Regions from separate parts of the Acidovorax sp. FG48 genome, predicted to be linked through region 2. Evidence: predicted binding sites of a transcription regulator. Region 2 holds the regulator's gene; the other holds the start of a gene.
What was found. The regulator sigma-54, encoded in region 2, starts transcription at its own class of promoters, with help from an activator protein. The targets are predictions, from matches to a motif close to TGGCANGNAANCTGCTTT.
Positions count from the first base shown of each region.

Region 1: the regulator sigma-54 is predicted to act here: its motif matches at 2,293-2,310, upstream of glnA (type I glutamate--ammonia ligase).

Region 1 covers NZ_JBMDJH010000035.1:3,691-9,125, forward strand. The annotation lists gene ACODSU_RS24695 (sterol desaturase family protein) at 1-383, shown strand, start outside; gene ACODSU_RS24700 (EI24 domain-containing protein) at 419-1,369, shown strand; gene ACODSU_RS24705 (competence/damage-inducible protein A) at 1,366-2,187, shown strand; gene glnA (type I glutamate--ammonia ligase) at 2,360-3,775, shown strand; gene ACODSU_RS24715 (hypothetical protein) at 3,996-4,523, shown strand; gene glnL (nitrogen regulation protein NR(II)) at 4,605-5,435, shown strand, end outside.
Region 2 covers NZ_JBMDJH010000016.1:18,503-23,937, reverse strand. The annotation lists gene ACODSU_RS19075 (THUMP domain-containing class I SAM-dependent RNA methyltransferase) at 1-474, opposite strand, end outside; gene ACODSU_RS19070 (acyl-CoA thioesterase) at 471-953, opposite strand; gene ACODSU_RS19065 (RNA polymerase factor sigma-54) at 1,034-2,632, opposite strand; gene lptB (LPS export ABC transporter ATP-binding protein) at 2,632-3,393, opposite strand; gene lptA (lipopolysaccharide transport periplasmic protein LptA) at 3,450-4,109, opposite strand; gene ACODSU_RS19050 (thiol:disulfide interchange protein DsbA/DsbL) at 4,217-4,873, opposite strand; gene ACODSU_RS19045 (SPOR domain-containing protein) at 4,966-5,435, opposite strand, start outside.

The DNA of each region.
Region 1 (5,435 bases), on a different contig from region 2:
TCACCCAGCTCAGCGAGAGCTTTCAGCACGCCAACGTGCGGCTGTGGTTCGGTCAGGTGGGGGAGCGGCTCTGGATCAGCCCCCGGTTTCACCGTCGGCACCACAGCATTGGCATTGGCCACGAGACGGTCAAGGCCTCGACCGAGGCGATATCGGGCCAAACTGCAACGCCACCGCGCGTGGTACTCGGCGGGCACAACTTTGGGGTGCTGCTGCCCTGGTGGGACATGCTGATGGGCACGGCCAACTTCGAAAAGCGGTTTGACCCGACCGGTGTGCGCGACCAGGTGGAGCCGGGGCCTGATGGCCGCGTGCGCGACTACGGCAGGGGATTCTGGTCCCAGCAATGGCGGGGCGTGCTGAGGTTGCTGGGCAAGGCGTGAGCGGCCCGGCAGGCGCTGCCTGTATGCTTGCAGCCATGGGATTACTGCTTGATTCTTTCTGGCGTGCCGCCGCCTACTGCCTGCGTCCGCGTGTGATCGCGCTGTCGCTCCTGCCCCTGGTCTTGATGGCCGTGTTGGCGATGGGCCTGGGCTACTTTTACTGGGACGTGGCAGTGCAGGCAATGCGCACCTTGCTCGATGCCTCCTCGCTGCTGGCCAGCGTCTGGGGCTGGCTCCAGGGCTGGGGCCTGGGGGATGTGACGGCCGTCATGGCGCCGCTGATGGTGGTGCTGGCTGTGGCACCTGTGTTGGTGGTGGTGTCGCTGCTGGCCGTGGCGGTACTGATGACGCCTGCCTTGGTGGCCTTGGTGGCCGCCCGGCGTTTTCCGGACCTGAAGCGCAAAAAAGGCGGGTCTTTCATCGCGAGTGTTGCTTGGTCCGTGGGCTCCACGGTGCTGGCGCTCGTGGCCCTGGTGGTGTCGGTTCCGCTGTGGCTGGTTCCGCCGCTGGTCCTCGTTTTGCCGCCCTTGATCTGGGGATGGCTGACCTACCGGGTGATGGTGTTTGACGCACTGGCGGACCACGCCAGCAAGGAGGAGCGCCAGGAGATCTTCCGGCGCCATCGCAGCAGCCTGCTGGGTATTGGCATCGTCACGGGTTACCTGGGGGCGGCGCCCAGCATCGTGTGGGCATCGGGTGTGGTGTTTGCCGCCGCGTTTTTTGTGCTGGTGCCACTGGCGATCTGGATCTACACCCTGGTGTTCGCGTTTTCCTCGCTGTGGTTCACGCACTATGGCCTGGCCGCCTTGCAACGCTTGCGGGCCGAGCGGGGGTCGAATATGCCCATGGCCGAGCCCGCCCCTTCGTCGGCCTCGTCTGCATTGACCCCACGCCCTGCGGACACGCCAGCGCTGGGAACTGCGGCCCCTACTGCGGCCGCGCTACCACCCCCTGCCATTTCGCCCTCTGGAGACAACGCACCATGACACCTACCTTCGGCCTCATCATCGTGGGCGACGAGATCCTGTCAGGCAAACGGGCCGACAAGCACATGCCCAAGGTGATCGAACTGTTGTCGGCACGCGGCCTGTCCCTGGCCTACGCCGACTATGTGGGCGACAACCCGGACCGGATCACGGCCACTTTGCAGCGGGCGTTTGCGTCGGCCGATGTGGTGTTCTCGTGTGGCGGCATTGGTGCAACGCCTGACGACCACACGCGGCAGTGCGCTGGACGAGCCCTGGGCCAGGATCTGGCACTGCACCCAGAGGCCGAGGCGCTGATCCGCGAACGCATGCAGGATGTGGCGCGAGAGCAGGGCGTGCCCTACGAGCCTGATCGCTCCGACAACGTGCACCGCCTCAACATGGGCATGTTCCCGGTGGGCGCGCGCATCATCCCCAACCCTTACAACAAGATCCCCGGCTTCAGCTGCGACGGGCCTGGCGGTGGATCTGTGCACTTCGTTCCAGGGTTTCCTGTGATGGCCTGGCCCATGATCGAGTGGGTGCTGGAGCACCATTACGCAGCCCATTTCAACCGCGCGCCGCAGACCGAGCAGTCGGTGGTGGTCTTTGGTGCGATGGAGGCCTCGTTGACGCCCCTCATGGAGCAGATTGAAAAATCACACCCTGATGTGCGGGTGTTCAGTTTGCCCAGCGTAGATCATCCACAATACGGGCGGCATATCGAACTGGGTGTCAAAGGGCCTGCGTCTTCCGTGCCCGCCGCATGGGAGGCACTAAAAACAGGGTTGCACGAATTTGGTGCAAATTGTGGCCCTGAATTGGTGCGTAACCTCTGAGGTCCAGATTGGATAGATGAATTGCACCGTATTGGTGCTTTTGGGCGTATGCCACGCCGACCTGCCGCTAGTAGCGCTCCTTCATAGTGCGGTGCTGCACTCGGCTGGCACGCAAACTGCTTTTGTTTCAGCAAACTCTTTTTTCAACAAGCGCTTTATCCAGGAGAACCTGATGGCCAAGACCGTTGCAGACGTGATGAAGATGGTGAAGGAGAACGAAGTCAAGTTCGTTGACTTCCGTTTTACCGATACCCGTGGCAAACAACAGCACACCACGGTGCCCGTCTCTCACTTCGACGAAGACAAGTTCACTTCGGGCCACGCCTTTGACGGCTCGTCGATTGCCGGTTGGAAGGGCATCGAAGCCTCCGACATGCAGCTGATCCCCGACCCGAGCACGGCCAACATCGATCCTTTCTTCGAAGAAACGACGCTGATCCTGACCTGCGACGTGATCGAGCCCGCCGACGGCAAGGCCTATGACCGTGACCCGCGCTCCATCGCCAAGCGCGCTGAAGCCTACCTGAAGGCCTCCGGTCTGGGCGACACCGCCTACTTCGGTCCTGAGCCAGAATTCTTCATCTTCGACGGCGTGCGCTGGAGCACCGAGCCCAACAACACCTTCTACGAAATCGAAGAGTACGAAGCCCCCTGGAACACTGGCGCCAAGCTCGAAGGCGGCAACCGCGGCCACCGTCCCACCGTCAAGGGCGGCTACTTCCCCGTGCCTCCCGTTGACAGCACGCAAGACATGCGCGCCGAGATGTCCCTGATCCTTGAATCCCTGGGCATCCCGGTCGAAGTGTTCCACCACGAAGTGGCGGGCGCTGGCCAGAACGAAATCGGCACCAAGTTCAGCACGCTGGTCGAGCGCGCAGACTGGACCATCCTGCAAAAGTACGTGATCCACAACGTGGCCAACGCCTACGGCAAGACCGCCACGTTCATGCCCAAGCCTTACCACGGCGACAATGGCTCCGGCATGCACGTGCACCAGTCCGTGTGGAAGGACGGCAAGAACCTGTTCGCTGGCGACGGCTATGCCGGTCTGTCGGACTTCGCGCTGTACTACATCGGCGGCATCATCAAGCACGCCCGTGCCCTGAACGCCATCACCAACCCCGGCACCAATAGCTACAAGCGCCTGGTGCCTCACTTCGAAGCCCCGGTGAAGCTGGCCTACTCGGCCAAGAACCGTTCTGCCTCGATCCGCATTCCTTATGTGGCCAACCCCAAGGGCCGTCGCGTGGAAGCCCGCTTCCCCGATCCACTGATGAACCCTTACCTGGGCTTCGCTGCACTGCTGATGGCCGGTCTGGACGGCGTGGAAAACAAGATCCATCCGGGCGAAGCCGCCACGAAGGACCTGTACCACCTGCCTCCCGAAGAAGACAAGCTGGTGCCCACCGTGTGCCACAGCCTGGACCAAGCCCTGGAGCACCTGGACAAGGACCGCGCGTTCCTGACCAAGGGTGGCGTGTTCACCGACAGCATGATCGACGCCTACATCGATCTGAAGATGAACGAAGTGACCCGCTTCCGCATGGCCGTGCACCCTGTCGAGTACGACATGTACTACTCGCTGTAATCGTCTGCTTGCAGACCATGGCTCAAAAAGGCGGCGTAAGCCGCCTTTTTTCATGGGCGGGCGAAGCGGGCGGACGCGCTGAGTGCACGTGGTGGAACCAAGGCGTCCGGTGTTGCATCCGTATACACAGCCCTGCAAGGGTCTGTCTTTGTTGGATTGGAGATGTGAGGTGATTGGGGGATACTCCCCCGACCCCTGCATGTCCGTGCGAGGAAACCGAATGAAAAAAACGCTCATCACCCTGCTTCTCATCGCCGCCGCCGTTCCCGCAGTCCAGGCGCAAGACCGCATCTATCGTTGCGGCAACGAATACACCAACAACGCGCAGCAGGCCAAGGAGCGTGGCTGCAAGCTGGTCGAAGGCGGCAATGTCACCGTGGTGCAGGGCACCCGCCCGGCGTCTGCCGCAGCCCCTGCCGCCGGTGGCGGTGGGGCAGCAGCTCCGTCGTCTGCGACCTCGCCCGCCAACGCTCCGCGCGTGAGCAACAACGAGCAAAAGTCCCGTGACTCGGATGCCCGCGCCATTCTGGAGTCCGAGCTGCGCAAGGCGGAAACGCGCCATGCCGAGTTGCTCAAGGAATACAACAACGGTGCGCCCGAGCGCAATGCGCTGGATCTGCGCAACCCCCAGCGCTATACCGAGCGCACGGCCGAACTCAAGGCCAGCCTCGCCCGCAGCGAGAGCGACATCGCAGGGATCAAGCGCGAGATTGCCCGCCTGCCCGCGCCCGCTGCGCCCACCAACTGACAACGGCGACAGCGCGTGAGTGCCCCTTCCTTTCCCGACCTGCCCGGCACTGACACCGGGCGTTTTCATTCCCTGGACCTGATGTCCACCCTGGTGGCGGTGCTGCGTGCGGATGATGGTGCCGTGCAGTTTGCCAACGCCGCCCTGGAAAACACGCTGGGCCTCTCGCGCCGCACCCTGGAAGGGGCGGACTTTTCCACCTTCTTCACCGACCCCGCATTGCTGCAGACCGCCCTGGCGGGCGCCCGGGGCAAAGACTTTGCCGCGCTGCGCTACGAGGCCAGCCTGAAACGCCTGCACCAGGACCCGGTGCCCGTGCATGTCAATGTGGCCGATGCCGAGCAGGTGGGCGAAATCCTGGTGGAGCTGTGGCCGCTGGAGCAGCAGGCCCGCCAGGACCGCGAAGAGCGCCTGCGCGACCAGGCCCAGGCCAACAAGGAGCTGATCCGCAACCTGGCCCACGAGATCAAGAACCCGCTGGGCGGCATTCGGGGCGCGGCGCAACTGCTGGAGATGGAACTCGATAACCGCGAGCTCACCGAATACACCCAGGTCATCATCCACGAGGCCGACCGCCTGCAAAGCCTGGTGGACCGGTTGCTAGCTCCCCACCGCCATCCGCATCTGGTGGGCGACGTGAACATCCACGAGGTGTGCGAGCGCGTGCGCTCGCTCGTGCTGGTCGAATACCCGCAAGGCCTCAAGGTTCAGCGCGACTACGACACCTCCATCCCCGAGTTTCGCGGGGACCGTGCGCAGCTCATTCAGGCGGTGCTGAACATCGTGCAGAACGCGGCCCAGGCGCTGTCAGAGCGTATCGCCAAGGGCGATGCCGTGATCACGCTGCGCACACGTGTGGCCCGCCAGGTCACGTTCGGCCGGCAACGCTATCGGCTGGCACTGGAATTGCAT
Region 2 (5,435 bases):
GTCGATGTAGATCGTGGCTTCGTCGGTGGTCAGGTGCAGGTGGATGCGCACGTCGGGCCACTGGGTGTTCACATCGGGGCGCACGCCGCTCTTGTGGCGGAAGCGGTCGGCCACGGCATCTTTCACCTTGAGGCCTGCGAAGTTCAGGCTCTGCAGCGGGCTGTGCTGGGCCGTCACTTCGACCTTGAAGGTCTGGCGCGTGGTGAACCAGATCTCCCAAGCCACATCGCTGGCCATGTTGTAGAGGTCGTTTTCAGAACGGTAAGGACGGTGCGCCAGCTGCACCAGCACGCGCTGGGCCAGGCGGCTGTGCAGGTTGAGCTGCATGGCCTGGCGCCACGAGGCGCGCAGCAGCACGCCGCCCCGCCCCACCAGCAGGTCTTGCCCCGTGAGGCCTGTGATGCCATGCACCTCGTCGGCCAGAAAGCCCTCGACGCCCGCGGCGCAAGGGAGGAAAAGTTGGAGTTGGTTCATGTCGATGGGGAGGATACGCGCTCGGGCACGGCGGGGGAACCGGGCGCCCCCGCGCGGGCCAGCAGCAGCTGGCGGATGGAGTCGGGGATAGGGGCGACCTTGCGGCTGGCCTTGCCGATGAAAACGATGCCGATCTTGCCGCGCGCTACTTCGCGGCCCGAGGCTTTTTCGGTCATGCAGAACACCAGGTCGAAGCCGTAGCGGTTGAAGTCCGCAGGCGCCATCTCCACGCGCATGGTTTCGCCGTGGAAGCCTTCGGACTTGTACTGCGCCACGATGTCGCCCACCACGATGGACAGGCCGCCCACATCGGCCTCCGGGTATCCCAGCGACTGGAAAAAGCGCACGCGCGCCTCAGACACCAGGCTGAGCAGTTGCGCGTTGTCCAGGTGCCCGCCCTGGTTCACGTGGCTGATGTAGATCTGCAGTTCGGTGGCAAAGCCGAAGTGCGGGGGAAGGTCAAAGACGATGCGGGCCATGGTGGGCTGCGGTGGGTAATGCGGAAACAACAGAAAAGACTACGGCGGCGCTGGCGGGCAGAGCGCCACCTGCCGCGCGTCTACAAAGCCTTGCGCAGATTCGCTGGCGCGATCTTGAGCGCCTCGCGGTACTTGGCCACCGTGCGGCGTGCGCATTCGATGCCCTGCTCCTTGAGCATCTCGGCAATCTGGCTGTCGGACAGCGGCTTGGCCGGGTTCTCCGCCGACACGAACTGCTTGATCAACGCGCGCACCGCCGTACTGGAGGCGTTGCCGCCCGTTTCGGTGCCCAGGCCGGAGCCAAAGAAGTACTTCAGCTCGTAGGTGCCAATCGGCGTGGCCATGTACTTGGCGGTGGTGACGCGGCTGATGGTGGACTCGTGCAGGCCCAGTTCGTCGGCAATGTCGCGCAGCACCAGCGGGCGCATGGCCAGTTCGCCGTGGGTGAAAAAGTTCTTTTGCCGCTCAACGATGGCGCGCGAGACGCGCAGGATGGTGTCAAAGCGCTGCTGGATGTTCTTGATGAACCAGCGCGCCTCCTGCAAGCGCTGCTGCATGCCCTGGTGGCCTTCGCCGCCCTTGTGGCCGCGCAGGGCGCCTGCGTAGATGTCGTGCACGCGCAGGCGGGGCATCACGTCGGGGTTGAGCTGCACGATGAAGTTCTGCTGGCCACTGCCATTGGCGCGACCGGCTTTGCGCACGATGACGTCGGGCACGATGATGTTGCGCTCCACGTCGGCAAACTTGCGGCCGGGGCGCGGTTCCAGGCGGGCGATGAGTGCCATGGCAGCGCGGGTGCGCTCTTCTCCAGCCACGCCACCTTCGCTGCACAGCTGCGTCAGGCGGCGGATGTCGCGGCGGGCCAGCATCTCCAGCGGCTGCTGGCAGATGCGCAGAGCGGTCTGCACGGTCTCGGGGTCGGCGTCGCTGTCTTCGTCGGCCGCCAACGCCGCGAGCTGCAGCGTCAGGCATTCGGACAGATTGCGCGCGCCCACGCCCACAGGTTCCAGGCTTTGCAGCAGGCGCTGGGCCACCGTGAAGCGGTGCACCAGCTCTTCGATCTGTTCCAGGTCGTCGGGCCCGGCGAGGCTGATGGCGAGTTCTTCCAGCGGCTCTTCGAGGTAGCCGTCGTCGTTCAGCGATTCGATGAGGAAACGCAGCGCGGCCGTGTCCACTTCGGACAGGCGCAGCGACAGCGCCTGGCGGTGCAAAAAGGCCGTCAGCGATTCGTGCGAGCGGGCCAGCTCGGTGGCATCGGCCTCGTCGCCTTCCGCGTCGTTGCGGGTGCGTGCCGGGGCGTCGCCGCCCCACTCGGCATCGTTGGGCGCCATCTCGACGGTGCCGTCGCCGCTCCAGTCGGGTTCGTCCGAGCCCCCACCGGAGATTTCAGCATCGTTTTGGCTTTCAGTGCTGGTGCTGCTTACGCTGGAAGCTCCTGAAAACATAGCATCATCGGCGCTGTAGTCGTCGGCCTGTGCCGGCGTGTCGGCGGCTTCCAGGCCAAATTCCTCGCGCGGGGCTTCGTCGGCATTGCGTTCGAGGAACGGGTTTTCGTCGAGCATCTGCTCGACTTCCTGCGACAGTTCGAGCGTGGACAACTGCAGCAGCCGGATGGACTGCTGGAGCTGGGGGGTCAATGCGAGATGCTGCGAGACGCGCAGCGACAGTCCAGGCTTCATCACATGCGGAAGTGTTCGCCCAGGTACACCCGTCGCACTTCTGCGTTGTCCACGATCTCGGAGGGCGTGCCCTGCGCCAGCACGCGGCCGTCGCTGATGATGAAGGCGTGGTCGCAGATGCCCAGCGTCTCGCGCACGTTGTGGTCGGTGATGAGCACACCAATACCGCGTGCCTTGAGGAAGCCAATGATGCGCTGGATCTCGATCACTGCGATGGGGTCGATGCCCGCAAAGGGCTCGTCCAGCAGGATGAAACGCGGCTGGGTGGCCAAGGCACGGGCAATCTCGACGCGGCGGCGCTCGCCGCCCGACAGCGCCAGGGCAGGTGAAGCCCTCAGGTGGTCCACGCGCAGCTCTTGCAGCAGGGCCGTCAGGCGCTCTTCGATGGCATCGCGCGACAGCGGCTGGCCGTCATCGGCGCGCTGCAGTTCCAGCACGGCGCGCACGTTTTCTTCGACGGTGAGCTTGCGGAAGATGGAGGCTTCTTGCGGCAGGTACGACAGCCCCAGGCGCGACCGGCGATGGATGGGCATGTGGGCCACGGACTGGCCGTCGATACGGATGTCACCCGCATCGCTGCGTACCAAGCCCACGATCATGTAGAACGAAGTGGTCTTGCCCGCGCCATTGGGGCCCAGCAAACCCACGACTTCGCCTTTTTGCACCTCCAGGGACACGTCCTTGACGACCTTGCGGCTGCCATAGGACTTGGCCAGGTGCTGCACCTCCAGGCGGCTGCCCGACTGCGAATCAGGCCCCAGACGGCTGTTCGCAGGGGTCGCCGGGGTCTCGGGACCAGTACTCACCACGGGCCCGCTCACTTGGCGCCACCGCCAAGGGTGTTGCTGGGGCGCAGCGCCGGTGCGGGCGACTCGGGCGCCTTGGCGGGGGCTGCTGCGCCAGGCGGCGGGTCCTTGGGTGCCAGCACGGCACGCACACGGCCACCGGGCGCAGGGGTGTCGCCGACCGCAGCCGAAGACGCAGGCGCCTTCTGGCCATCGACGGTGAACACGTCGGTGAGGTTGTTGTAGACGATCACGGCGCCGGTGATCTCATCGTTCAGCACCGACCCACGGTAGCGGCGCAGTTCGGCGCGGGTGATGAAGCGCACGTTGTCGGCCTTGCCGTCGTATTCGATGACTTCGCTTTCGCCTTCGATGAACTCGTCCGGCGCCCCCGCCACGGTGTCGCGCTTCTGGCGGAAGAACGCTCGTTTGCCTGCCTCGGCCGTGACCACGCCGTACTGGTAGCCGTCAGCGTCCTGGCGCACATCCAGCCGCGCGCCGCGCAGCACGATGGTGCCCTTGGTCATCACCACGCGGCCCGAGAACACGCTGGTCTGCTTGAGTTCATCGTGCCGCAAGGCGTCGGCCTCGATGTTCATGGGCTTGGCACGGTCTGCCTTTTCGGCATGTGCCATGCCCGCAAGGCCGGTCAGGGCTGCGAGCACAAGGAAGGGGAGTAGGCGGTGGGTCATAGGGCACGAATCTTGCAATGATTGTAGCCATCCGATGGTACCCACCCCGAAAAAAAGCCCGCATCCGCGGGCCTTTCGGACAACTTGCCGACAGGGTCGGCAGATCGTCAGGCTTTGCGTGCCGTGGCCGCCAGGTATTCGACCACCTGCAACACGGTCTGCATGCTGCCGGCCATCGTGCCGTCGGTGTAGTACTTGCCCGCCACACCCATGGAAGGCACGCCCTCAACACCGTACGAATCTTGCAGCTGCGAGGCGCGACGCACCTGGTTGGCCACGCTGAAGGAGCCGTAGACCTCCTTGAACTTGGCCGCATCCACGCCCTGCTGGGTCACCCAGGCCAGGATTTCGTCGTCCTTGGCGAGCTTGGCCTTTTCCACGTGGATGGCACGGAAGACCTTGGCGTGCAGGGCTTCGAGCTTGCCCATGCCTTCAAGCGTATAGAACAGCTTTTGCTGGGGCACGAAGCTGGCGTTGAATGCCACGGGCACACGGCGGATGGAGAGGTCCTTGGGCGCGGCCTTGACCCAGGCGTCCAGCGTGGGCTCGAAGGCGTTGCAGTGGGGGCAGCTGTACCAGAAGAACTCGATCACATCGACCTTGCCAGCGGGGGCGTCTGGGGCGACGGGCTTGTCCAGCCGCTTGAAGTCCTTGCCCTCCTTGAACTGGCGGGCTTGCGCCATGGCAGGGTTGGCCACTGGCAGCGTCAGGGCAGAAGCGGCAACCGCCGAGGCGGCGGACAAAGAAAACTCACGGCGTTTCATGACAAAGACTCTCCTGGTTCAGGTATGCGGGATGTGAGACATCCCTTTACAAAAAGTTCAGCCCTGGCGGTGGCGCCGTTTTTGCAAGCGCTTCAGCGCTGCACGCGCACGAGCGCCGATTCCAGCCCGGCGCCGTCGAGTTTCTCTTTGAGCACCTCGGCATCGTCCCGTTTGGTGAAGGGGCCGATGCGCACCCGGAACACCGCCCGGCCATTTTGCTCACGCTCGCTCACCCGGGCCTCCCAGCCCAGCATGGCCAGCTTGGCGCGCTGGGCGTCGGCGTCGGCCTGGGTGCGGAAGGCACCAGCCTGCACAAAGTAGTCAAACGGGTCCACGCTGCCCTTGGCGGCTGCCTTGGCCACGGCCAAGTCGCCCAGCGGGTCTGCGCCCGGCTTGCTCTCTGCCTTGGCCTCGGCTTTGGCGTCTGGCTTGCTCGCGGCAGGCTTGGCGGCCGATGCGGCGGCGCGCACCTCGGGCGCCGGTGCCGATGCAGGGGCTGACGCAGCCGCGGCCACCGGGGGCGCCGCGGGGCGGGCCGGGTTCTTGCCATACAGCGGCGAGT